4 regions of the Cobetia sp. LC6 genome follow, and region 2 is predicted to be linked to each of the others. Evidence: predicted binding sites of a transcription regulator. Region 2 holds the regulator's gene; each other region holds the start of a gene.
What was found. The regulator PhoB, encoded in region 2, activates phosphate uptake and scavenging genes when phosphate is short. The targets are predictions, from matches to a motif close to TGTCATANNNNTGTCANA.
Positions count from the first base shown of each region.

Region 1: a site for PhoB is predicted at 951-968, ahead of QQF40_RS08260 (UTRA domain-containing protein). Genes of this name have one in related genera too.
Region 3: a site for PhoB is predicted at 895-912, ahead of ugpB (sn-glycerol-3-phosphate ABC transporter substrate-binding protein UgpB). Genes of this name have one in related genera too.
Region 4: a site for PhoB is predicted at 764-781, ahead of phbB (acetoacetyl-CoA reductase). Genes of this name have one in related genera too.

Region 1 is NZ_JASSPL010000005.1:152,397-154,595, forward strand. Features, by position in the region: gene QQF40_RS08255 (ABC transporter substrate-binding protein) at 1-518, opposite strand, end outside; gene QQF40_RS08260 (UTRA domain-containing protein) at 1,159-1,929, shown strand; gene QQF40_RS08265 (LabA-like NYN domain-containing protein) at 2,082-2,199, opposite strand, start outside.
Region 2 is NZ_JASSPL010000003.1:263,849-266,047, forward strand. Features, by position in the region: gene phoR (phosphate regulon sensor histidine kinase PhoR) at 1-687, opposite strand, end outside; gene phoB (phosphate regulon transcriptional regulator PhoB) at 695-1,384, opposite strand; gene ubiA (4-hydroxybenzoate octaprenyltransferase) at 1,608-2,199, opposite strand, start outside.
Region 3 is NZ_JASSPL010000018.1:59,181-61,379, reverse strand. Features, by position in the region: gene QQF40_RS16265 (hypothetical protein) at 82-669, opposite strand; gene ugpB (sn-glycerol-3-phosphate ABC transporter substrate-binding protein UgpB) at 1,060-2,199, shown strand, end outside.
Region 4 is NZ_JASSPL010000019.1:28,562-30,760, reverse strand. Features, by position in the region: gene QQF40_RS16435 (EVE domain-containing protein) at 1-51, opposite strand, end outside; tRNA gene QQF40_RS16430 (tRNA-Met) at 209-285, opposite strand; tRNA gene QQF40_RS16425 (tRNA-Met) at 329-405, opposite strand; tRNA gene QQF40_RS16420 (tRNA-Met) at 459-535, opposite strand; gene phbB (acetoacetyl-CoA reductase) at 906-1,652, shown strand; gene QQF40_RS16410 (DUF349 domain-containing protein) at 1,819-2,199, opposite strand, start outside.

The sequences.
Region 1 (2,199 bases), on a different contig from region 2:
TAGTCTCCCTCGGCGAGGTCGGCGAAGGAGGTCGGGCGCTCATCTTCACTGACCAGCGTCTTGTTGATCATGAAGGAAATGGTGCCGGTGTAGCCCAGTACCCAGTGACCATCCTTGTCCTTGGCCCACTCCGGGATCTGCTCCCAGGTCGTGGTCTTGTAGGCCTGGGTCACGCCTTGCTGCACCGCGATCGGGCCAAAGGCGAAGCCCACATCACCGATATCGGCGGTGGCGTTCTCGCCCTCGGCCTTGAACTTGGCGACTTCCTCGGCGGAGCTCATGTCGGTATCGCTATGCGCGATGGAATACTTCGACTCGAGGTCTGCCCAGGTGTCCTTCCAGTTGGCCCAGCTATCCGGCATGCCGACGCTATCGACACGGCCTTCGGACTGAGCGGCCTCGAGAAGGTCAACCGGAATGTCGGCGGCACTGACGGAGGCACTGCCCAACAGGGCGGCCATGCAGGTGGAAACCAGCAGACCGGTGGAACGGGATGAGGTAGTGGCAATCGACTTCAAGGAGATTTCCCCAGTAGGTGATGAACAATCGCTGCGCTGAAGGTAAGGCGTGTCGGGCATCAGGCACCCTGCCGACGCGCTGAGAGCACATCCGGGTGCTCAGGTCATTGCTCAGGCTCGTTCTCGGATCATTGATCAGACCACTGCTCTGCCAAGTGATCAGGCAAGTGCCGAGTCAGCCGAGACTGTGTGGTCTAGTTCAGTTCAAAAGGCACAATCGACTCTAGCGCTCGCCTGTGACAGTTGCGTGTCGTCAACATGTCGTTGTCATGGCATGGGGTGGCGGCTCTGCCTCTGCCTCTCTCATTCCTTCTGCGTGCCTTCTTCGTGCCTTGTCGCAGGCTCCAGTGATCGCTATCTTCCAAAGCTATAGGCGTGTAAGGCACAAGGCAGCGCGTGATGACTGGCCTGGCGTGGCAGCCAGAGCTGCGCTGTCACCGAGTTGTCACGCCAATGCCACTATTCTCCTCATGCGTGTCTCGACAAGCGTGTCTTGAAAAGTCGCACTGAGCTTTTCGGGTCATCTGAACTAGACCACAGAAATCGCTTTGCTCTGACCCTTTCCATCCTGGACGCCCTGGATGTCATGCAAGTGACTCGCCAGAAATTGCTGTCTTTCTTTATCTTTCAGGAACTTCGCATGCCTTCATCTTCGCTTGAGCCACAGAGTGACGCCGCTTCATCGGCAATTCCTGACGCGGATGTCCCCGTGGCAGGGCTCAAGGGCAGGCTGCTGAACCATCTTGAGGCAGCGCCGCTACGCGCTTCACAGCGCCTGCCCTCCGAGCGCGAGATGATCGAACGCTTTGACACGACGCGGGTCACCCTGCGCGACACCCTGCTGCAGCTGGAGGCGGAGGGGCGTATCTATCGCGAGAATCGGCGGGGCTGGTTCGTCTCGCCGCCACGACTGCGCTATGACTTGCTGGCGTGCCTGCCATTTCGCGACATGGTCGAGTCACAGCAGCGGGTGGCCAGCACCGAGGTACTGGCGGCAGGAGAAGTCGCCGCCAACGCGGTGATCGCGCGGCGGCTGGGGATTGCGGAGGGCTCAGTGGTCTATCGCATCACTCGCGTGCGGCGTATCGACGGGCGGCGCGTGCTACATGTCTGCCATCACCTGCGACGTGACTGCTTCCCGGGCATCCTCGATTTCGACCTCGCTGCCCACTCCCTGACCGACCTCTACCGGCACGAATACGCCATTCGTGTCAGTCGCGTAAGCTTCGAGCTGGCCTCCACGGTGTTCGACGCTGAGGCCGCCGCCGCGCTGAACGCCGCGCAGGGTAGCCCCGCGCAGCGCATCACTCGCATCAACTTCGATCAGAATGGCCGCGCGGTGGACTGCGATGATGAACACTGGCGCCACGACGCCATCGAATTGACGCTGAGTGCCGCACCACAGAGCTAGTTGGCAAGTTCGCGGTAAAGCCTGAATGCCTGGCAAGCCGTTGGTGGCCCAGACGAAAACGCCCGCACATCCCCTTGTTTAGTTGAGGGCGTGCGGGCGTTTCTTATGCGACAGACAGAATTCGAGCGCGGTTGAGACGCGATCGATCGGTATCAGCGCATCAGCAGGCTTTCATCGACTTCGCGGAAGTGATGGGCGCTTTTCATCAGGGCGAGGGCGGTGAGGGCTTCGACGCCATAGACGCGGGTGGTGATGGCGTGGCGGGTGGCG
Region 2 (2,199 bases):
GGAGTAGGTCTCGAGATAGCCGGCCAGTACCGTCAGCGGCGTGCGCAGTTCATGGGAGACATTGGCCACGAAGTCGCGGCGCATCTCTTCCAGGCGATAGAGGCGGGTGACGTCACGCAGCATGACCAGACGTTCGTTGTCACCGAACAGGGTGATGGAAATCTGCAGCGTCAGGTTGTCAGACAGCGGCGACTGCAGCGTCAGCGGCTCGCGGTAGGCCAGCCGATTGAAGTAGTCGATGAAGGCGGGGTCACGCAGATAGTTGGTGATGTGCTGGCCGCGGTCGTGGCTGGCCTTGAGACCGACCAGCTGCTCGGCAGCGCTGTTCCACCATTCCATGTCACCGTGGTTGTCCAGCATCACCAGGCCGTCGCGCATGGCCTCGGAGGATTCCTGGATACGGTTGAGGATGCTGCGCAGTCGCTCCTGAGTCTGACGCTGGCCCTTCTGATAGCGGTAGAGACGATCGAGCAGGTCTCCCCACACACCATCGCCGGGCGGTGGCTCTTCATGGGGATTGGTGATCAGCCAGGTATAGAGGCTCTTCAAGTGCTTGAGATGGACGAACAGATACAGCGCCAGACCCAGCGCCAGGCCCCAGCCCAGATGGCCCAGCAGGCCACCGATCAGGCCGAAGCCACCGGCAAGGTAGCCGAGGCGCCATAGCTCGTTGGTCCAATAGCGCATGAATCCCTCAGGCCTGAGCGCTGAAGCGGTAACCGGTGCCACGGACGGTCTGGATCAGATGCTGATGGCCTGTGCCCAGCGCCTTGCGCAGGCGGCGGATGTGCACGTCCACGGTGCGCTCCTCGACATAGACGTTACCCCCCCATACCTGGTCGAGTAGCTGGCTGCGGGTGTAGGCACGCTCCTGATGCGTCATGAAGAACTGCAGCAGGCGATATTCGGTCGGGCCGACATCCAGTGAGTTGCCGTGGGCGGTGACGCGGTGGCTGGCCGGGTCGAGCATCAAGCCTTCGACTTCCACTGCCTCCTCGACCCCCTTGGGGGTGGTGCGACGCAGCACGGCCTTGAGACGGGCGACCAGCTCGCGTGGCGAGAAGGGCTTGGTGATGTAGTCGTCGGCACCGGCTTCCAGGCCTTGAATCTTGTTGTCTTCCTCGCCCTTGGCGGTCAACAGGATGATCGGCAGTTCCGAGGTGGTCTCGTCTCGCTTGAGACGCCGCGCGAGCTCCAGGCCACTGGTGCCCGGCATCATCCAGTCCAGCAACAGCAGATCGGGCTTTTCATCGACGACGATGGCGTGGGCGTCCTGGGCATTGTCTGCCTCCAGCACGCGGTAATCCGCCATTTCGAGGGCGACGGCGATCATCTCGCGAATCGAGGATTCATCGTCGACAATCAGTACGGTCTTGGAGCTCATCGCTAGATCCCATGCAGCAGTCGGCGCACGCGCCAGAATGACAAGTCGATGACGATTACAACCCGCTTATATGACAACCAGATGACAACTGCCAGCATGGCAGCTTGCACGCAAGCCTGCCAGCCGCCTTGGAGGCGCGGCAGGCAGGCATGAATCGTGGGCTGGGGAGCAACCGGGGGCAGGGATAGCTTTAAATTAAATAATGCGAATATTTATGCAGGAGTCAGCTCATCGGCCAGGTCGCCAGGGCGATACCGGCGAAGATCAGCAGCCCCGTCCAATGATTGTTGAGGAACGCCTGGAAGCAGGGCGCACGCTCACGCTCACGGATCAGACGTTGCTGCCAGACGAAGGTGACGGCGGCGGCAGCCAGCCCCAGCCAGTAGAAGATGCCCAGCGCCAGCTGCAGGCCGATGCCGATCAACACCACCAGCATGCCCAGCTGCAACAGGCCGATCATCAGCTTGTCGGCACGCCCGAACAGCACGGCGGTGGACTTGATGCCCACCTTGAGGTCGTCGTTGCGATCGACCATCGCATAGGCGGTGTCGTAGGCCACCGTCCACATCAGGTTGGCCGCGAACAGCCACCAGCCGTAGGTCGGCACCTCCTCCAGCGTCGCGGCGAAGGCCATCGGAATCGCCCAGCCGAAGGCGGCGCCCAGCACTACCTGGGGCAGATGATGGAAGCGCTTCATGAATGGGTAGCTGGCTGCCAACAGCACGGCGACGATCGACAGCAGCACCGTGGTCAGGTTGGTGAAGCACACCAGCACGAAGGCGGCCGCGACCAGCCCCCCGAACAGTGTCAGCGCC
Region 3 (2,199 bases), on a different contig from region 2:
TCGCAGAACCACAAAGGCCCCGCTCAATGAGCGGGGCCTTTGTCTTGGCAGAGCATGCCATTCGCTTGCGTCATCTCATCCTCAGATATGACGCGCGAAGTGCTCCAGGTCAAGCACGAAGGCGTTCTTGTAGGTCTCGAAGTCCTTCGGGCGCGCCTTGAAGGAGCGCTTGATGCGCTCGCGGTCCAGGCGCAGCGGCGCGTCGAGGGCCGCCAGGTTGCCGACACGCGCCGCCGGATTCATGCCGACCAGCTCACGCGGTTGATCCCCTTCGGCCTCAGCCTCCAGCCAGTCGTTGATGCCGGCGCGACGCAGCACGCTGACCAGTGAGCTGTCGGTGATGCGTACCTGCAGGCGACCGTGATCGGCCAGCTGGGAGACCAGCGCGATGCCGTGGTCATGACCGCGATGCACCGTCGGCGTCGCCCACAGCGCCAGATTCAGACCACGTGCGTTCTCGTCGAGTACCAGCAGCGCGGCAGAGTGGATGCGCTCGGCATCGTCGACCAGCGCGAACAGGCGCGCCATCTCATTCTTGAACCACACCCCACGCACGCCGGCGTAACTCACCAGCGCATCCAGCCCCCCTTCGCGGCCATGGACCTCGGCGCACAGCATCGCCAGACAGGCATCACGTCGGGCACCGGCACTCACTTCAACCACTTTCATCGCGTTCTCCGCCACAGGCATTTTCAGCGCGCAAGACTAGCACACTCGCTCGCCGGCCGCTTATTCCGGCCTTGAGTTGCGACCAACGCCTCGCTTGCCAGCCTTGGCCGAGCTACCAGCGCCACACGCCGGCTGTTTAGACAAAGCATATCCAGCAGCCGCCGAGCCATAAACTCAGTCTCGAGTTCAGCCATAAGTTCAGCCTCGCTCGAATGAACATCTTCCTGTCACAAAGTTGTAAGGCGGGGACTATAGAGTCGTCTACGCTTTTCGGACGATCATCAAAAGAACAAGAAAATGTTCACTTGATCGTCGCCATCGATCGTCAGCGGCCAGCGTCCTTCTTCTTTGTGCGGAAGCTGGCCAGGGGAACCTCTCAGGAGTTTGACCATGCGCCGCCCGACTCATCATGCAAGCACCCGCACGACTGCCACCGCGACTCGTCGCCTCGCCAGCCTCGCGCTGGCCATCGGTTTCGCCTCCGCCTCCGCCAGCGCCCTCGCCGCCACCGAGGTGGAATGGTGGCACGCCATGGGGGGCGGGCTCGGCAAGAAGGTCGACGAGATCGCGGCCGACTTCAATGCAAGCCAGGACGACTACGTCGTCAAGCCGGTCTTCAAGGGCAACTACTCCGAGACCATGACCTCCGCCATCGCCGCCTTCCGCGCCGGCAAGGGCCCGGACATCGTGCAGATCTTCGAGGTCGGCACCGCCACCATGATGAGCGCCAAGGGCGCGATCGTCCCGGTGCATCAGCTGATGGCAGACTTCGCGCCGCAGGAAGGCACCGCCTTCGACCCGAACGCCTACCTGTCTGCCGTCACCGGCTATTACACCGACACCGACGGCAAGATGCTGTCGATGCCGTTCAACTCCTCGACGCCGGTGACCTACTACAACAAGGACGTGCTGGCCGAGGCGGGCGTCGAGTCCCTCCCGCAGACCTGGCAGGAAATGGGCGCTACGCTCAAGAAGGTCGTCGATTCCGGCGCCGCCAGCTGTGGTCTGACCACCACCTGGCCGTCCTGGGTGATGCTCGAGAACTTCTCGGCGCGCAACGACGTGCCCTTCGCCAGCCAGGCCAATGGCTTCGCCGGCACTGATACCCGCCTTGAATTCAACACGACCGCCGTGGTCGATCACATTCAGCGTCTCGACGACTGGCAGGCCGACAAGCGCTTCGTATTCGGCGGTCGCTTCGATGATGCGGCGCCCAAGTTCTACTCCGGCGAGTGCGCAATGATGATGGGCTCTTCCGCCAGCTATGCCGGCGTCAAGGAAAGCGCCAAGGGCTTCGAGTTCGGCGTCGCACCGCTGCCCTATGACAGCGACGTGATCGAGACACCGCAGAACTCCATCATCGGTGGCGCGTCGCTGTGGGTACTGTCCGGTCACAGCGATGAGGAGTACCAGGGTGTCGCCAAGTTCTTCCAGTACCTCTCAAAGCCCGAAGTGCAGGCCGACTGGCACCAGTTCACCGGCTATCTGCCGATCACCACTGCCGCGGCAGAGCTGACGCGCGAACAGGGC
Region 4 (2,199 bases), on a different contig from region 2:
GTCATCCAGCGAGAAGGCATCGGGTTCGGTCTTGACCAGCCAGTGGCGCATGCGGCACTCCCTTGGGGCTTACGTGATGAGTGTGAAGGCGATGGGCGTTGAGAAAGGGACAGGCGAGGTCCGGGCGCTGGCCTCAGCGATATCCTCGCACAGGAATTTCACGCATACGAAAAAGGCCTGATGCATGGCATCAGGCCTTTCGAATTCTTGGTAGCGGGGACCGGATTTGAACCGATGACCTTCGGGTTATGAGCCCGACGAGCTACCAGACTGCTCCACCCCGCAACACTGGGTACTGCCTTTGCTCCAACTCTGACGCATCAGAGGTTGGTAGCGGGAACCGGATTTGAACCGATGACCTTCGGGTTATGAGCCCGACGAGCTACCAGACTGCTCCATCCCGCAACATCACGTTGGTGTCTGACCGGCAATTACCTTGATAGGCAACGACTTGTCAGTGGTAGCGGGGACCGGATTTGAACCGATGACCTTCGGGTTATGAGCCCGACGAGCTACCAGACTGCTCCACCCCGCATCAACGTGGGGCGTAGTATAAGGATATACAGTGCTGCGTCAACCGTTATCCCGTAATTGACGCAAACTTCTCGTGCCCGGTGAGTCGTCACCAACCCGTCTACGCATCTCGAGCGATTATCGGCATCTCGTGTGAGAGATCTGCTACATACATTCCCGCTGCATCCTGTCCATACTGAGAGTGACGCGCCTCGCACAGGCGGATGGCAGGCGTCACAGAGTGCACGATTGTCATCAGGCTGTTAGAGACACGGGTCATTGTTGTCGTTGCAGGCATTCTCGTTTTCTCAGGGCGGGGGTGTCCGCAGATTTGTCAAGCTGTGCCCAAGCCAAGGACACAGGACGTTCCAGGATTAGGGAGACACAATAAGATGACACAAACAGCACCCGTCGCATGGGTTACCGGTGGTACCGGTGGCATTGGTTCCGCCATCTGCCGCGAGCTGGCGAACCAGGGGTATCAGGTAATTGCGGGTTACAGGAACAAGGAAAAGGCAGAGGGGTGGCTATCGGAGCAGCGCGCTGCCGGGTTCGAGAACATCGCACTGTCCGGCATCGAGCTGGACAACTTCGAAGCCTGTCAGGCAGGCGTCAACGAAATCCGCGAGCGCTTCGGTCCGATCGCGGTTCTGGTCAACTGCGCTGGCATCACGCGTGATACCTCCATGCGCAAGATGAGCTATGAGCAGTGGCGCGAAGTCATCAACTGCAACCTCGACAGCGTCTTCAACACCTGTCGTGCCGTCATCAATGACATGCTGGAGCACAAGTACGGCCGCATCGTGAACATCTCCTCCATCAATGGCCGCAAGGGCCAGTTCGGCCAGGTCAACTACTCGGCCGCCAAGGCGGGCATGCATGGTCTGACCATGGCGCTGGCGCAGGAAACCGCGACCAAGGGCATTACCGTCAACACCCTGTCGCCGGGCTACATCGCCACCGACATGATCATGAAGATCCCCGAAGAGATCCGTGAATCAATCCGCGAGACCATCCCGGTCAAGCGTTATGGTCAGCCGGATGAGATCGCGCGTGCGGTCGCCTTCCTGGCCGACGAGAAATCCGGCTTCATCACCGGTGCCAACCTGGATATCAATGGCGGCCAGTTCATGGGCTGATGCTCTGCGCTGGAGTGAGCCAGTGCAGGGTCGGCACTCGGCTCCGCCTGGCGAGAGAATGAAAAAGCCCCCGTCTCGACAGAGGCGGGGGCTTTCCGTTGCCATGGTTTCAGTCTTGCGAGTGCATCATCACAGGTTCAGACGTCAGCGCTTCAGGCGTGCTGACTCAGTGATTGAACAGCGCATCGAAGCGCGGCAGTTCGGTCTGCCAGGCGTCCCAGTCCAGCGGCCCGTTGGCGAGCAGCGCATCCAGCACCTCATCCAGCTCTTCTTCACGCTCCATGCGCTCACCCAGCTGCTGGTTGATGCGCGCGACCTGCACGGTCAGGCGGCGTGACTCATCTTCGCTGCCCAGCGGGGCTTCGAACAGAATGGCCAGGTGGACACGCAGCTCGGCCAGGCGCTCGTTGGCGGCGCTGCAGTTGCTCGGCAGGGCCTGACGCATCTGGTTGCGAGCCGCATTGGCCTGGCGGCTGTTGTCGTCGAAGGCCGAGGTGTTCGGCAGCTCGACATCCTGCACGTCGCCGTTACGCGCGCTGGCATCCGC